Regions from separate parts of the Paenibacillus larvae subsp. larvae genome, predicted to be linked through region 2. Evidence: riboswitches for the same ligand, from Rfam matches in the RefSeq annotation. Region 2 holds a riboswitch; each other region holds the start of a gene.
The links. Region 2 has a riboswitch for cyclic di-AMP ahead of kdpF (K(+)-transporting ATPase subunit F). Riboswitches for the same ligand answer to the same signal wherever they lie in the genome.
Positions count from the first base shown of each region.

Region 1: another riboswitch for cyclic di-AMP. It lies ahead of BXP28_RS17735 (resuscitation-promoting factor); the one in region 2 lies ahead of kdpF (K(+)-transporting ATPase subunit F).
Region 3: another riboswitch for cyclic di-AMP. It lies ahead of BXP28_RS10845 (TrkH family potassium uptake protein); the one in region 2 lies ahead of kdpF (K(+)-transporting ATPase subunit F).
Region 4: another riboswitch for cyclic di-AMP. It lies ahead of BXP28_RS15315 (stalk domain-containing protein); the one in region 2 lies ahead of kdpF (K(+)-transporting ATPase subunit F).

Region 1 covers NZ_CP019687.1:3,424,569-3,427,866, forward strand. The annotation lists gene BXP28_RS17725 (ABC transporter permease) at 1-184, opposite strand, end outside; gene BXP28_RS17730 (ABC transporter ATP-binding protein) at 184-927, opposite strand; cyclic di-AMP (ydaO/yuaA leader) riboswitch at 1,184-1,404, shown strand; gene BXP28_RS17735 (resuscitation-promoting factor) at 1,680-2,831, shown strand; gene rnmV (ribonuclease M5) at 2,949-3,298, shown strand, end outside.
Region 2 covers NZ_CP019687.1:3,573,110-3,576,407, forward strand. The annotation lists partial or broken gene BXP28_RS18515 (carbon starvation CstA family protein) at 1-1,151, opposite strand, end outside; cyclic di-AMP (ydaO/yuaA leader) riboswitch at 1,503-1,697, shown strand; cyclic di-AMP (ydaO/yuaA leader) riboswitch at 1,805-1,970, shown strand; gene kdpF (K(+)-transporting ATPase subunit F) at 2,261-2,338, shown strand; gene kdpA (potassium-transporting ATPase subunit KdpA) at 2,367-3,298, shown strand, end outside.
Region 3 covers NZ_CP019687.1:2,078,408-2,081,705, forward strand. The annotation lists gene BXP28_RS10840 (potassium channel family protein) at 1-19, opposite strand, end outside; partial or broken gene BXP28_RS10845 (TrkH family potassium uptake protein) at 35-1,416, opposite strand; cyclic di-AMP (ydaO/yuaA leader) riboswitch at 1,441-1,614, opposite strand; gene BXP28_RS10850 (CPBP family intramembrane glutamic endopeptidase) at 1,786-3,298, shown strand, end outside.
Region 4 covers NZ_CP019687.1:2,954,492-2,957,789, forward strand. The annotation lists gene BXP28_RS15310 (C40 family peptidase) at 664-960, opposite strand; gene BXP28_RS15315 (stalk domain-containing protein) at 918-1,832, opposite strand; cyclic di-AMP (ydaO/yuaA leader) riboswitch at 1,836-1,981, opposite strand; gene rpsI (30S ribosomal protein S9) at 2,477-2,869, opposite strand; gene rplM (50S ribosomal protein L13) at 2,890-3,298, opposite strand, start outside.

The DNA.
Region 1 (3,298 bases), 150 kb from region 2:
CGATCCATAAGTAAGGGAAAGAGGCGGGAAGCGTCTGCAATGTTTTTCCATAATAATAAGAGAAAACAATAATGAATAAAACCAGAAACCCTCCGAAGTTGCTTCTTCCTACAACTCTCCAATATCCCATAACAGATTGGATATAATGATCGAATCTTTTTTTCCATAACGTTTGAGGATGCATTAACGTACTCCGCCTTTAACCATATAATAGAAGAGTTCATCCAAAGAGGCAGCGGGCATTCCCGTTTTCCCGCGTAAGTCCTCCAATGTTCCTTGAGCCACAATTTCGCCTTGGTCCAGTACAATGAACCGGTCGCAATATTTTTCAATTGTTGATAAAATATGCGAACTGAGCAGGAAGCTTGCCCCGTTTTCCTTATATTTCGACATTAAATCCAAGAGAGAGCGCATGGCTAAGGGATCAAGACCCAGAAAGGGTTCATCGATCACATAGAGAGAAGGTCTGACGAGAAAGGCGTTCATAATCATAACCTTCTGCTTCATTCCTTTGGAGAGCTGTGTGGAGAAACTGCCGGTTTTTTCTTTCATGTGGAATTCATTCAGCAGAATCTCAGCTCTTTCTTCCAGCTCTTTTCGATTCAGCCCATAGGCCATGGCAGTCAATTCAAGATGCTCTTGGATAGTCAGCTCTTCATAAAGTTCAGGGCTTTCCGGTACATAAGCGTAAGAGCTGCGGTAGGAAGTTCTGTTTTCTTTCAGGGTATTTCCGTGGATGCGTATGGATCCCTGTTGGGGTTCCAGTAGCCCCAGGATGTGCTTTATCGTGGTACTTTTGCCGGCTCCGTTTAATCCGATGAGGCCTACCATTTCTCCTTTTTTAACGGAGAACGTGATATTTTTTAAAACGGGTTTTCCTGGCAAATAGCCCCCATAAAGTTCTTCAACGGTAAGGACATCTGTCATCATGATCACCTGCTTTTATTGCTAAATGCTGTAAAACTATTATAATCAAAACTGAGTCAAAAGCATAATTGGAATACATTTCCTTAGAAATTCTCATAAAAATTTAGTTTTAATGAGGAAAAGGCAGAAAAGATGGGGGTTATCTTCATATAATGGACTAATAAAGCCAAATTTTAATGAAAATAAGGGTGGCTTCCTCTTTACAGAATATGCTGGAACAGCGTAATATACTTTCATGATAACTTAATAAGCTATCTCAATGTGATCGCTGAATTTCCTGGTAACAGGAAAACGGGGGGAACCGCTGTGAATACCGATAGGTGGGAAAAGTCGAACCTAATCGGAGGGTAACAGACCATTATGGGGTGAATCCTTACAGGTCCGGGCTGGTGAAGAATACCGGCAAGGGTGGGTAAGGTAGGGCTACTCTCAGTCCGAATCCGTCAGCTAACCTCGTAAGCACATGAGAGAGGGTACATTGTAGTGTCGTCTTTAAAAATTAAGACAGATTTTCTCAGGCCACGGGAAGATTCCTCTTTCCCTGGCTTTTTTTGCTTTCGTTAGGACGAGGATCCGTCAGGGATCCACTAAAGACTAAAGAAGGAGGTGGATTGAACCCGCTGGTGCCACTACCTTGTCATCGGATACGGGGGAGGCCTAACAAGGCACGGCATTCATTATATTTTACTTGAGTCACGTCATTTTAATCATGCATAAACTCGACGGCGGGACTTTGAAGGAGGACCGAAGAAGTGGGCAATATATCGAACCCTGAGACCCATGAAAAACGATCATCCAGCATGTCCTTCGCATTGCGATGGAAGCATGAAAACTTGCGTATGATTTCTATTGTGGCCATTATTTCATTCGCTTTGACTTTCATGTTGTTGGTGTTGTTGTACGGTACGGCTACCAAGAGCGTATCCCTAGTTGTGAATGGACAAGAGAAAAACGTCGAAACCAGACAATGGGTCCTGCAGCGGCTACTGGATGACGAAGCTATTACAATCGGAGAACACGATTATGTGTCTGTAGCGCTGGACAGCAAAATTCAAGACGGTCAGAAGATTGTGATTGACCACGCTATACCGGTTGAACTGAAAGCTGATGGACAGACCAAAACTGTTTACACAACTGCAAGAACGGTAGAAAGTGCATTGAAGGATTTTAATATAACTTTGGCAGATTTGGATAAAGTAAAACCTTCCATGGACTCAGCTCTAACTCCGAATATGGGCATTCAGGTTATCAGGGTAACAAAGGAGTATGAGGACATTACCGAACCAATTGCCTTTGACGTTGTGAAGAAAAATGAGGAACAGCTGTTAAAAGGCAAGGAACAAATTGTGCAGGAAGGCAAGGAAGGCATCCTGTCCAAGAAAAAAGAAAAGATTTTTGAAGATGGCGTACTGGTTGCTGAAGCCATTGTGAATCAGGAAGTACAGTCCGAGAGCGTAAACAAAGTCATTGCTGTCGGTACAAAAGAACCTGTGACGATTGCCTCGGTTCCCGAACCGAAACAAATACCCGCCATGGTTAATAAATCTACGGTGAAACAACCTGAAACGAATTCAGGCGGGCCCCTGGCTAACAGTAAAAAAATCTTGAAAAATGTTACGTTGACGGCCTACTCCGCTCAAGAGCCAGGCTTAAGTATGGCTACGGCTTCCGGTGCAAAAGCTGCAGAAGGAAGAACCATTGCGGTTGACCCAAGTGTTATCCCTCTTGGATGGTGGGTATACATTGAAGGTATCGGCTATCGTCGTGCGGAAGATACAGGCGGAGCGATCAAAGGCAACAAAATCGACGTTTATTTCGATACATTAGACCATGTGAACCGTTTTGGGGTAAAACGCGGCCTGACGGTTCACGTTATTGGACCAAACAAACCATCCGAAGACTAATCCCTGCATAAACAGGGTATACTGCTTCCCATACAAGATGGCGAAAAAGAAGAGGAGGTTCCTCTTCTTTTTTCTGCGTTCTGTGAAGTTTGAAGGAAGAGAAGAAGGGGAAACTAAATGATTAAAGAGATCATTGTCGTTGAAGGCAAGGATGATACAACAGCCATTAAACGGGCCGTAGAGGCGGAAACGATTGAAACAGGAGGTTCTGCAATTAATCCGGCTACTATAAAACGTATAGCTCTGGCCCAGCAGCGCAGGGGTGTCATTATTTTTACAGATCCGGATCACGCGGGGGAAAGAATCCGCAAAATAATTTCAGCCAAAGTCCAGGGATGCAAGCACGCGTTTATAACCAAAGAGGATGCAGAAAATAAAGGGGATATCGGGGTGGAGAATGCTACTCCGGAAGTTATCCGCAAAGCTCTGCAAAACGTTCGTACGGAGTATGAAGGGGCAGTCTCCCA
Region 2 (3,298 bases):
CATGCGGCAATTAGAGCCATGATGGCCACGAATGATTCCATCAGCATGGCCCCGTATCCGATTGGCCGTGCATGGGATTCTCTTTCCAGCATTTTAGGGGTTGTTCCTGAGGAGATCAGGGCGTGGAAGCCGGAAACCGCGCCGCAGGCGATGGTGATGAACAGGAACGGGAACAGGTTACCCGAAAAAACCGGCCCCGTACCGTCAATAAATTTGGTCGTAGCCGGCATGTTCAGATCCGGCATCACGAAGACGATTCCTATTGCGAGCCCCACGATTGTTCCGATCTTCAGGAAAGTACTAAGGTAATCCCGGGGTGCCAGTAGCAGCCATACGGGCATGACCGAAGCGATAAAACCGTAAATAATCATCATGATGGCGATCTGGGTACCGGTAAAAGTAAACATGGCTCCCAGTGTAGGATGTTCCGCCACATATTGTCCTCCGATTAAAGAGAGCAGCAGGAGAACAAACCCGATCAAGGAAGCTTCCAGCACCCGGCCTGGGCGTATGTATCGCATATACACTCCCATAAAAAGTGCAATCGGAATGGTAGCCGCTATCGTAAACATGCCCCACGGGCTCCCGATCAAAGCCTTCACGACAACTAGTCCGAGAACAGCGAGCAGAATGATCATGATGCCGAGAATGCCGATCATGGCAATTGTACCTGTAACAGGACCAATTTCGTCCTTGATCATGTCCCCTAATGATTTACCGCCCCGCCGCATTGAAGCGAAAAGTACGACGAAATCCTGAACCGCTCCTCCCAGTATTACTCCGACAATAATCCACAACGTTCCGGGCACGTAACCCATTTGTGCGGCGAGCACTGGTCCGACGAGGGGCCCTGCTCCGGCAATAGCCGCAAAATGATGGCCAAAAAGTACCCACTTATTCGTAGGAACATAGTCTTTGCCGTCGTTTTTTACTTCGGCCGGCGTTCGTCGGTTATCGTTCAGGCTGAATACTTTGCGGGCCATAAAACGGCTGTAAAAGCGGTAAGCTACCGCATAACACGATATGGCAGCAATCACAAGCCATACCGCACTAATCGTCTCTCCCCGGTTTAATGCCACGAGACCGAATGCGATCCCGCCTGCGATGGAGATCAGGCCCCAGATAAGAATGGACAGGAACCCTTTTTTCATACACATCTTCCTCCCAATTTCCTGAATGGTTTAAATCATTCTTTTGATATCATCCTACCTGATAAGGAAAGTTGTGTAAATATTAGATGAAGAAGGAAAAAAGCTTATTCTTATTTTTTATTTTGCTGAAAAATCAAGAGAATCGCAGATATTCATAGAAGAGGTTACTTTGATAGTCTTGTAAGCGCATAACTAGATCCTGACAAGGGAAAAAAGCGCAAAACCCCCAATGGGTTGGATTTACAAAGCTTCTGCACGGGTGTAAGATACAATCCATGAAAGCAAAATATACAGTTTCTGCTGCTATTGTCTAGTTTTCCACTTCAGCATGCCGCCACCATTTCATTAGTTGCGATCGAATTGCGGAATATGTGCTGTGGAGAAGCGGGGGAACCAAAGCTGTTCTGGTTCCGGTGTGAGAGCCGGAATTTTAACAGCAGGGGTGAATCCTGGAATTAGTTCAACCATGGAGATTCTAATTCCGGTAGGGCGTCTCTCACCGCCCGAATCCGACAGCTAACCTCGTAGGCGGAAGTGAAGAGAGGACGAAGAAACTTGTGATCAGTCTTATGACCACAGGTTATGTCCTGTGGCTTTTTTATGGCCATATTCGCGATAATCTAAGTTAATTGCATAAAAAATGAATTGCATTTGCGTTTTAACCGCTGAATTCCTGCATGCAGGAAACGGGGGAACCAACCGGATGGCATATCTATGCCATCCATGGGGTGAATCATCGATCAGCAGACTGGTTGATGTAGGGCGACTCTCACGCCCGAATCCGGCAGCTAACCTCGTAAGCGTTCCGAGAGAGGCGACATCTGTCAGCGTTTTCCGGTATAGCTATGATTTGCTGTGCCTTTGAAGAAGCCGCATGAAGAGTTTCCTCTACCGCGGGCTTCTTTTTTTATTGCCTAAATTTGCCATTACACAAATAAGAAGGGAATTCGTTTTTTTGGGGAAGCTACTTTCGCTTGATTCTTTAAAGGAGGACTACTACCTATGATGGATATTTATATGCTGCTGATGCTTTTTGGATTTTTTTCCTTGTTTTCCGCCTTTTTATTCTGGTGCGGGAAAATGATAGATGAGCAGGGAAGTGTCCAATCATGATTATTATAGCTCTGTGTGTACTCTTTCTGTTTGGATACTTGATTTATGCACTGATTTACCCGGAAAAATTTTAGGCCTGCAGCATAGGGAGGATAGGAAATCATGGATTTTGTTCAGATTGCCATTGTTATCGTGCTTCTTTGCTTATTGGTGAAGCCTTTAGGAACCTATTTGTATAATGTGTTTTCCAATGAGCCGAATAAGACGGACCGGATTTACGGGCCTGTTGAACGGTTTTTATTCAAACTTGGCGGCATTAGACCTGAAGCCAGCATGAGCTGGAAAAAATATATGCTCAGCATTCTACTTACTAATGCGGTTTTGATAGGCCTTGGATATCTGGTCCTGCGCCTTCAAAATATACTTCCTTTTAATCCGAACGGAATTGGCAGAATGGAAGAGACACTTTCATTTAATACGATCATCAGTTTTATGACTAATACGAATCTCCAAGGTTATAGCGGGGAAAGCGGGCTCTCTTATTTCTCCCAAATGATTGTCATCACCATGATGATGTTTACCTCCGCTGCAACCGGGTTTTCCGTTGCCGCGGCTTTTATAAGAGGGATCACCGGGAAGGGAAAAGGGCTGGGCAACTTTTTTCAGGATTTTGTAAAGACCCATACCCGGATTCTCTTGCCGTTTGCATTTGTGATTACTCTAATTCTTGTAGCCCTGCATGTTCCGCAAACATTGGAGCCAACCATTAAGGCGACTACTCTTGAAGGGGCGGTTCAAAATATAAGCGTAGGTCCCGTAGCTTCGTTGGAGTCTATTAAACATCTCGGCACCAATGGGGGTGGATTCTTTGGGGTCAATTCATCCCACCCATTCGAAAACCCGAATGGAATTACCAATGTGATAGAAATTTTAAGCATGTGGATGTTTCCTGCGGCTTTGACGTATACGTACGGATTATTTGCCCGGAACAAACGTCAGGGGTGGGTCATTTTCAGTGCCATGCTGGTCCTGTTTCTAGTGTTCCTCGGAATCGAATATGCGGCTGAATCTCAAGGCAATCCGCTGCTCAATAA
Region 3 (3,298 bases), 1.5 Mb from region 2:
CATATTGACTAACAGCCATGGTTCTATGTTCCCCTTATCCTATCGTAATTTTCCCTTCCGGGTAGCGGTACAGTTCTTTATCCGGTTTTGGCCCCAACGCATAAGCCAGGGTTAAAGGTCCAAGCCGTCCGGCAAACATGGTCAGACTGATCATGATTTTTCCAAATATAGTGAGGTACGGCGTTATTCCCATAGTTAGCCCTACTGTACCGAATGCAGATGTAACCTCAAATAGTATTTTCAGAAATTGCTGGCTTTCCGTAGTGGAAAGAACCATAGAAACAAATATAACCAGAAACAGACAAATCATAGAAAGCGTAATCGCTTTGAGAATACGGTCTTTTCCAAGCCGATAGCGAAAGAAAACTATATCCTCTTTTCCCCGGACCATAGCAATCATTGCCCCGATAATAGTCATGAATGTGGTTGTTTTAATGCCGCCCCCGTCGAACCCGGAGAGGCCCCGATAAACATCAGAATAATAATGAAAAACTGCGTAGCCTGCCTTAAGGAACTTATATCAAGCGTATTGGCGCCTGCTGTACGCGGAGTGACAGACTGGAAAAAAGCGGACAGTACCTTGCCAAAAAAACCTTGCTGTCCCATGGTTGCCTGATTCGTATACTCAAATATAAAGATGACCAGAGCACCAAATACTATCAGAAAAGCCGTTGCAGATAATACCACTTTGGTATGTAAGGATAATCGCCGTGTCTTCTTGTATTCCATAATGTCTGACATAACGATAAATCCTATACCTCCAATTACAATCAGTGCCATTGACGTAAAATTAATGATAAAGTCATTTTTGTAACTCGTTAAGGAAGAAAACGGTCCTGAGATTGAACCGAACAAGTCAAATCCGGCATTGTTAAAAAACGAAATTCCATGAAAAATCCCAAACAGAAGGGCTTTCGGAAAACCGAGGTCGAAGGACCAGCGGATAGTAAAAAGGGCAGCCCCTATCCCTTCAATCGTTAAGGAATAGACGAGCACTTTCCGGAATAATCGTACAATCCCTTCCATTGAACTTTGATTAAGAGCCTCCTGAAGAACAAGCCTCTCCCTTAAGGAAATTCTCTTCTTCCGCAAAAAAGCGATTAAAGTTGCCATGCTCATAAAACCTAGACCGCCGACCTGAATCAATAAAATAATGACTACCTTGCCGAAGACGGTAAAATGTGTCTCTGTATCTACAACTACAAGTCCTGTTACACAAGTGGCGGAAGTTGCAGTAAACACGGCGTCAATGAATGGCATGGAATAGCCGTCTGCTGAAGATATCGGAAGCATCAGCAGAAGCGCACCGATCAGTATAATACTGGCAAATCCAAGAACTAAAATCTGCGGGGGCTTTAATCTGAATATTTTGCCCGGTATGTTCATCATTTCCTCCTGAAACACAAAAAAAGGCATTGGAAACCCACTGCCTCATCGGTATGGTTCCCCATGCAAAGCCTACGAGGTTAGCTGACGGATTCGGATGCATAGGTCACCCTATTCACCGGTCTATGCGCATTTCTGCACAATGTGTATACTTAGGTATACCCGGCGAAATTCACCCCAATTAAATGGTTCCCCCGTTTTACTATTGAAATTCAGCTTATATATTTGAATGATTGAATTATATATGTCTTTTCTACCGGACACAAAGTCATTATTGACCGAAATCCAGCGAAAATAGCCGTTAAATCACCTTGTTTGAAACGCTGAGGCATGCGCTGGCATCCTTACACATTCTATGATAACTTTAGGATGAAACTCTTCATTTTAAGGAGCTTTTCTATGAAAATCAAACCCGGCAACCGCTATCTTGTTTTTCTCGCTATTATAGGTATTATTCTCTACTTATCAGTGGCCTTTATACCCCCTGCGGACGAAATAGATGATGAAGCCTATATGTATGAAAACAGTCCGCTTCTTTCCAAGAAAGAAGCCGCGGATAAAGCCGTGATTTTCCTGAACGATAAACAAATGTTCCTGGAAAATCCCGTAACCTACACTGTGTATCAATCAGAGTCAAACCTCAGCGGGTATATCCAGAAGGAGAATCTTACTGGATCTTACGAGGATTTTAAAGAAAAGTTCCCTCTTGAATATTATTTGATTCAGGTCATTGACGGGGCGGATGGCAGACAATTTGAAGTAAAAGTGGATTTTCAGACAGGGGCCGTGGTGGGTTGGTATTCCAAACCTGATCAGTTAGATCCCCCTACGGAAGACCAAGCAGAAACCATAGGGCGCAAAGCCATTCAAGATATGGGCTGGCCGCAGGAGCAATTTAAACTCACCGGACTAAGCACGCCCGAAGCGGATCTGGTTTTCGAACAACAGCAGCCGTCGATTGGAGGGGCTCACCTGAGAATTCAGGTTCAGTTGGATCACAATATGATTGCAGGAGTTTCACCTGATTTCGCAATCCCGGATTCGTTTATAAAGTGGATGGACTCACAAACGGATACCGCGGGTACAATGACTTTAATCAGCATGCTGCTCAATATCGGAATGACTATTTCGGCTGTTATTTATGTCATTTTAAAGCGCCGGCAAATTGCATTTCATCGCGGGGTCCTTTTATGCACCGTCTATCTTGTTCTGTATTCTCTCAACAATGTCAATTTGTATCCGACCTACAAAGTATATAAAGGGCATTTTGCGGCAGGATGGGAAAGTATGTTTTCCGTTCTGCTAATGAACATGCTGATAATTGTGATAGCTGTTTTCCTGTATTTCCTTCTTCTTGCAGGTAATCAGATGTGGCAAGAACAAGGATGGAGACCAATACCAAGGTGGAAAGACAGAAACTTTGGTAATGAAGTTCTTAGCGGCATGGGAAGGGGATATTTACTCTGCTTGTTTTTGATGGGCCTACAGCAGCTCCTGTTTTTTATAGCCGATAAAAACTTCCACGTATGGTCTGTCAGCGACCCGGGCGATTCTCCTCTGAATATGTTGAATCCGTGCATCTATCCTTTAATGGCCTGGGTAGCCGCTATTTCAGAGGAGGCAACATTTCGGCTCTTCGGTATCATTTTGTTTAAAAAGCTGTTTAGAAACAACTTTATAGCTATACTGGTGCCCAGCATCATTTGGGCTGCCGGTCATACTCAGTACCCGGTATTTCCTGTTTACACCCGGTTGATCGAAGTCACCATTTTAGGCATCGTATTTGGTTATGCGTTTTTGAAATTCGGCTTTTTTACAGCCCTGTTTGCCCATGCGGCCATGGACAGTACACTTATGGGATTATATTTGATGACGGTGGGCAATGATGCATCCCTCTTCGGGGGAATCTTCT
Region 4 (3,298 bases), 620 kb from region 2:
AGCATGACCTGCCGGGTGTGTCAACCATAATTTCACAGGCCTACTCACTTTTGTATTGTATTGGGCGGGAATGAATTTGGTGAAAAAATAAAAAATCTTTTTCTTTATATACCGTAAAAAAGGGATTTGAGTGCTATCTATCCTCAAATAATGTTTGGGGAATTGTGATGCGGGAGCGAACAGTTTTAGGACCGCATTTTTTACGTTCTTAAAACTTGCTTCAGATTACTTGGACCAGCCATGTAATCAAGAAGTTCTCCTTTTCCATCACTAAATGTAGTCAAATTTATTTATTTAACCTGACTCTCCTTTTTAGGAGGAACCTCCATGTTTCTTGTTAACAGGTTGTAATCAATTACAGGGCAGCTTATTTTATATTGGAATCAACAGCAGGTTTCGTAAACATCAGAAATGACTTAGTCAATTATCTGGACCTCAAGATAATATTTTAATACATTATGTGAAATCCATTTTATAATACAACTGGTGAGTAATTAATGGGGAAGATATAGATACATATGGTTCAGAGAGATTTATCTATATCTTGTACCCATTCGGATGGAAATCTAAGTTATGAAATGGATTTTATCTATATAAAAAGTCACTTTTCGGACAAAATCCGAAAAGTGACTTGGTCTTAACTGTTCCAATACGAATATAATCTTATATCACTTTTTTAGCGCCTATATAAAATTTGTTCCAATAACGATTTCCTAAACTATCAATTTTAACTCCATCGTCGGTTGCAGAAATAAACTGGTTGCCACCAACATAAATGCCTACATGAAACACTTTACCGCCATCAGCGAAAAATACAAGATCCCCTTGTTCGGGATTGGATACCGATGTTCCCACACCATACATGCCTGAGGAAGTCCTAGGAAGATTAATACCTTGTTGCTTAAAGATATAAGTTACTAAACCCGAGCAATCAAACCCATTTGGGGAAGTTCCCCCCATAAGTATGGTACCCCAATCTGCCTTGTTGCCTTAGATACGATGGATTTCTTATCAGTTGAGGTTACATCTTTGCTTGTAGCTGGTTCTACCTGTTTATGAGCAGGTTTCTCGGTGTGCTGCTTTCCTGCAGATTCGTTTGACTTCTTAACAGATGAGGTTACATCTTTGCTTGTAGCCGATTTTACTTGTTTATCAGCAGGTTTCTCGGTATGCTGCTTTCCTGCAGATTTGTTTGACTTCTTAGCAGACAAGGTTACATCTTTGCTTGTAGCCGATTTTACTTGTTTATCAGCAGGTTTCTCGGTATGCTGCTTTCCTGCAGATTTGTTTGACTTCTTAGCAGACAAGGTTACATCTTTGCTTGGTGTAGTTCGTTTTGCAGGCTTATACCACGCAGGAGCATGGTATTTTCCATCTGCACCCAGAATGCCGATATTATTGTTCATATCCCATTGGACAATATGTCCAAAATGCTCTCCAATTGAACGGATATGTACATAGACACGGTCATTTTTAATAACAGGTGCTTCATCTAGGGTCACACTTCTGTTATCTACTTTTGCCTTCTGCTTACCGGACTCAAACTCAAATACATGACCATCTCCTATGAGTTTGACTCTGACTTGAGTACCATTTTGAACCATTTCAAACTCCAATTTGTAGCCTAAATTCTCAGCTACCGCGCGCATTGGGACCATTAACGATCCTTGGTTCAAATAAGGCATAGCATCCGAAAAATTAACTAAGTGGTTATTGATCTGAACTTTGACACCGTCTGGAACAGCTGCGTGTGCAGTAGTATTTGATGCTATTAACCCTACCGTTACTAAAGCTCCTGAAAGAACCAAACTTTTCAACCATTTTGTAGCCATAAATTACCTCCTGTACGTAGCCTCCGGGGTTAGTTGACGGGTTCGGGAAGAGGAATTCCCTAATGCACAAATGTCGCAAATTCACCCCAAGTATATCGTCCCCGTACCTGTTTCCGATGTAGAAAAGCAGGATTCGGCTATTATTAAAATACAAAAAAGTTCCCTTGTCTTTGAGAAGATTAGCATAATTAGTTGGGGTCTTGCAACTTTTCAGCCATTTAAAATTTTTTTCAGTCATCAAAAATCCATCATATTCCTCAATTTTTAAAAAAATTTTAAATATTTATATTGAGTAAATCATAAAACAGATACTATCTCGTTATCTATCTTCTGAGTTTATCGTAAGACTAGTCCATCAAATTGATATTCCTTTGAGATATACCATTTCTTTATTCAATGAAGAAAAGCAGATTGGTACATAAAGACTTAACAGTACTGCCTGGTGAAGATTGGAAATTTATGGTGTAAAATTTTCTTTGCCTTGATCAGGATATTATACCTAAAACAAACCTCATCTCAATTAAAGAAATTCCTTCAACTGAGAAAATAGGGTAAAAATATGGTCACGGATAATCCTCTGCAGAAAAAATAAAACCCTTGGCCAAAGTAGACCAAGGGCAATAATTGTTGATACAGGAATGATCTTAACGCTTAGAGAATTGTGGTGCGCGACGAGCAGCTTTAAGACCGTATTTTTTACGTTCTTTCATACGAGGGTCACGAGTCAGGAAGCCTGCACGCTTCAGAGAACCGCGGCTTTCCGGATCTGCCTTCAAAAGTGCACGGGAAATCCCATGACGGATGGCTCCCGCTTGTCCGCTCATACCGCCGCCATGGGCCAGTACGATAACGTCATATTTATTCAATGTTTCAGTCAAAGCCAGAGGCTGTTTTACAATCAGCTTCAGCGTTTCATGGCCGAAGTAATCGTTAAGATCACGTTTATTGATAATGATACGTCCTTCACCCGGTACAAGGCGTACACGCGCTACCGAATGTTTACGACGACCGGTTCCATAGTATTGAACTTGTGCCACGAGTCAGTCCTCCCTTTCTATTAACCGCGAAGTTCCCAAACTTCTGGTTTTTGTGCTTGATGCGGATGCTCCGAACCTGCGTAAACTTTCAGCTTGGTTTTCATTGAGTTACCAAGACGGTTCTTTGGCAACATACCGTGGATAGCCAGTTCCAACATGCGCTCAGGTTTATTTTTCAGCATTTCTTGGGCTGTAGTTACTTTCAAACCACCTGGATGCATGGAATGGCGGTAATATTTTTTATCTGTCAGTTTTTTACCTGTCAGATGAATTTTTTCGGCATTAATGATGATTACGAAATCTCCAGTATCCACATGTGGTGTGAATTGAGTCTTGTGTTTACCGCGGATAATGCTAGCCGCTTCACTTGCCAGACGTCCCAGAGTTTTATTAGTAGCATCAATAATGTACCATTTGCGCTCAACTTCA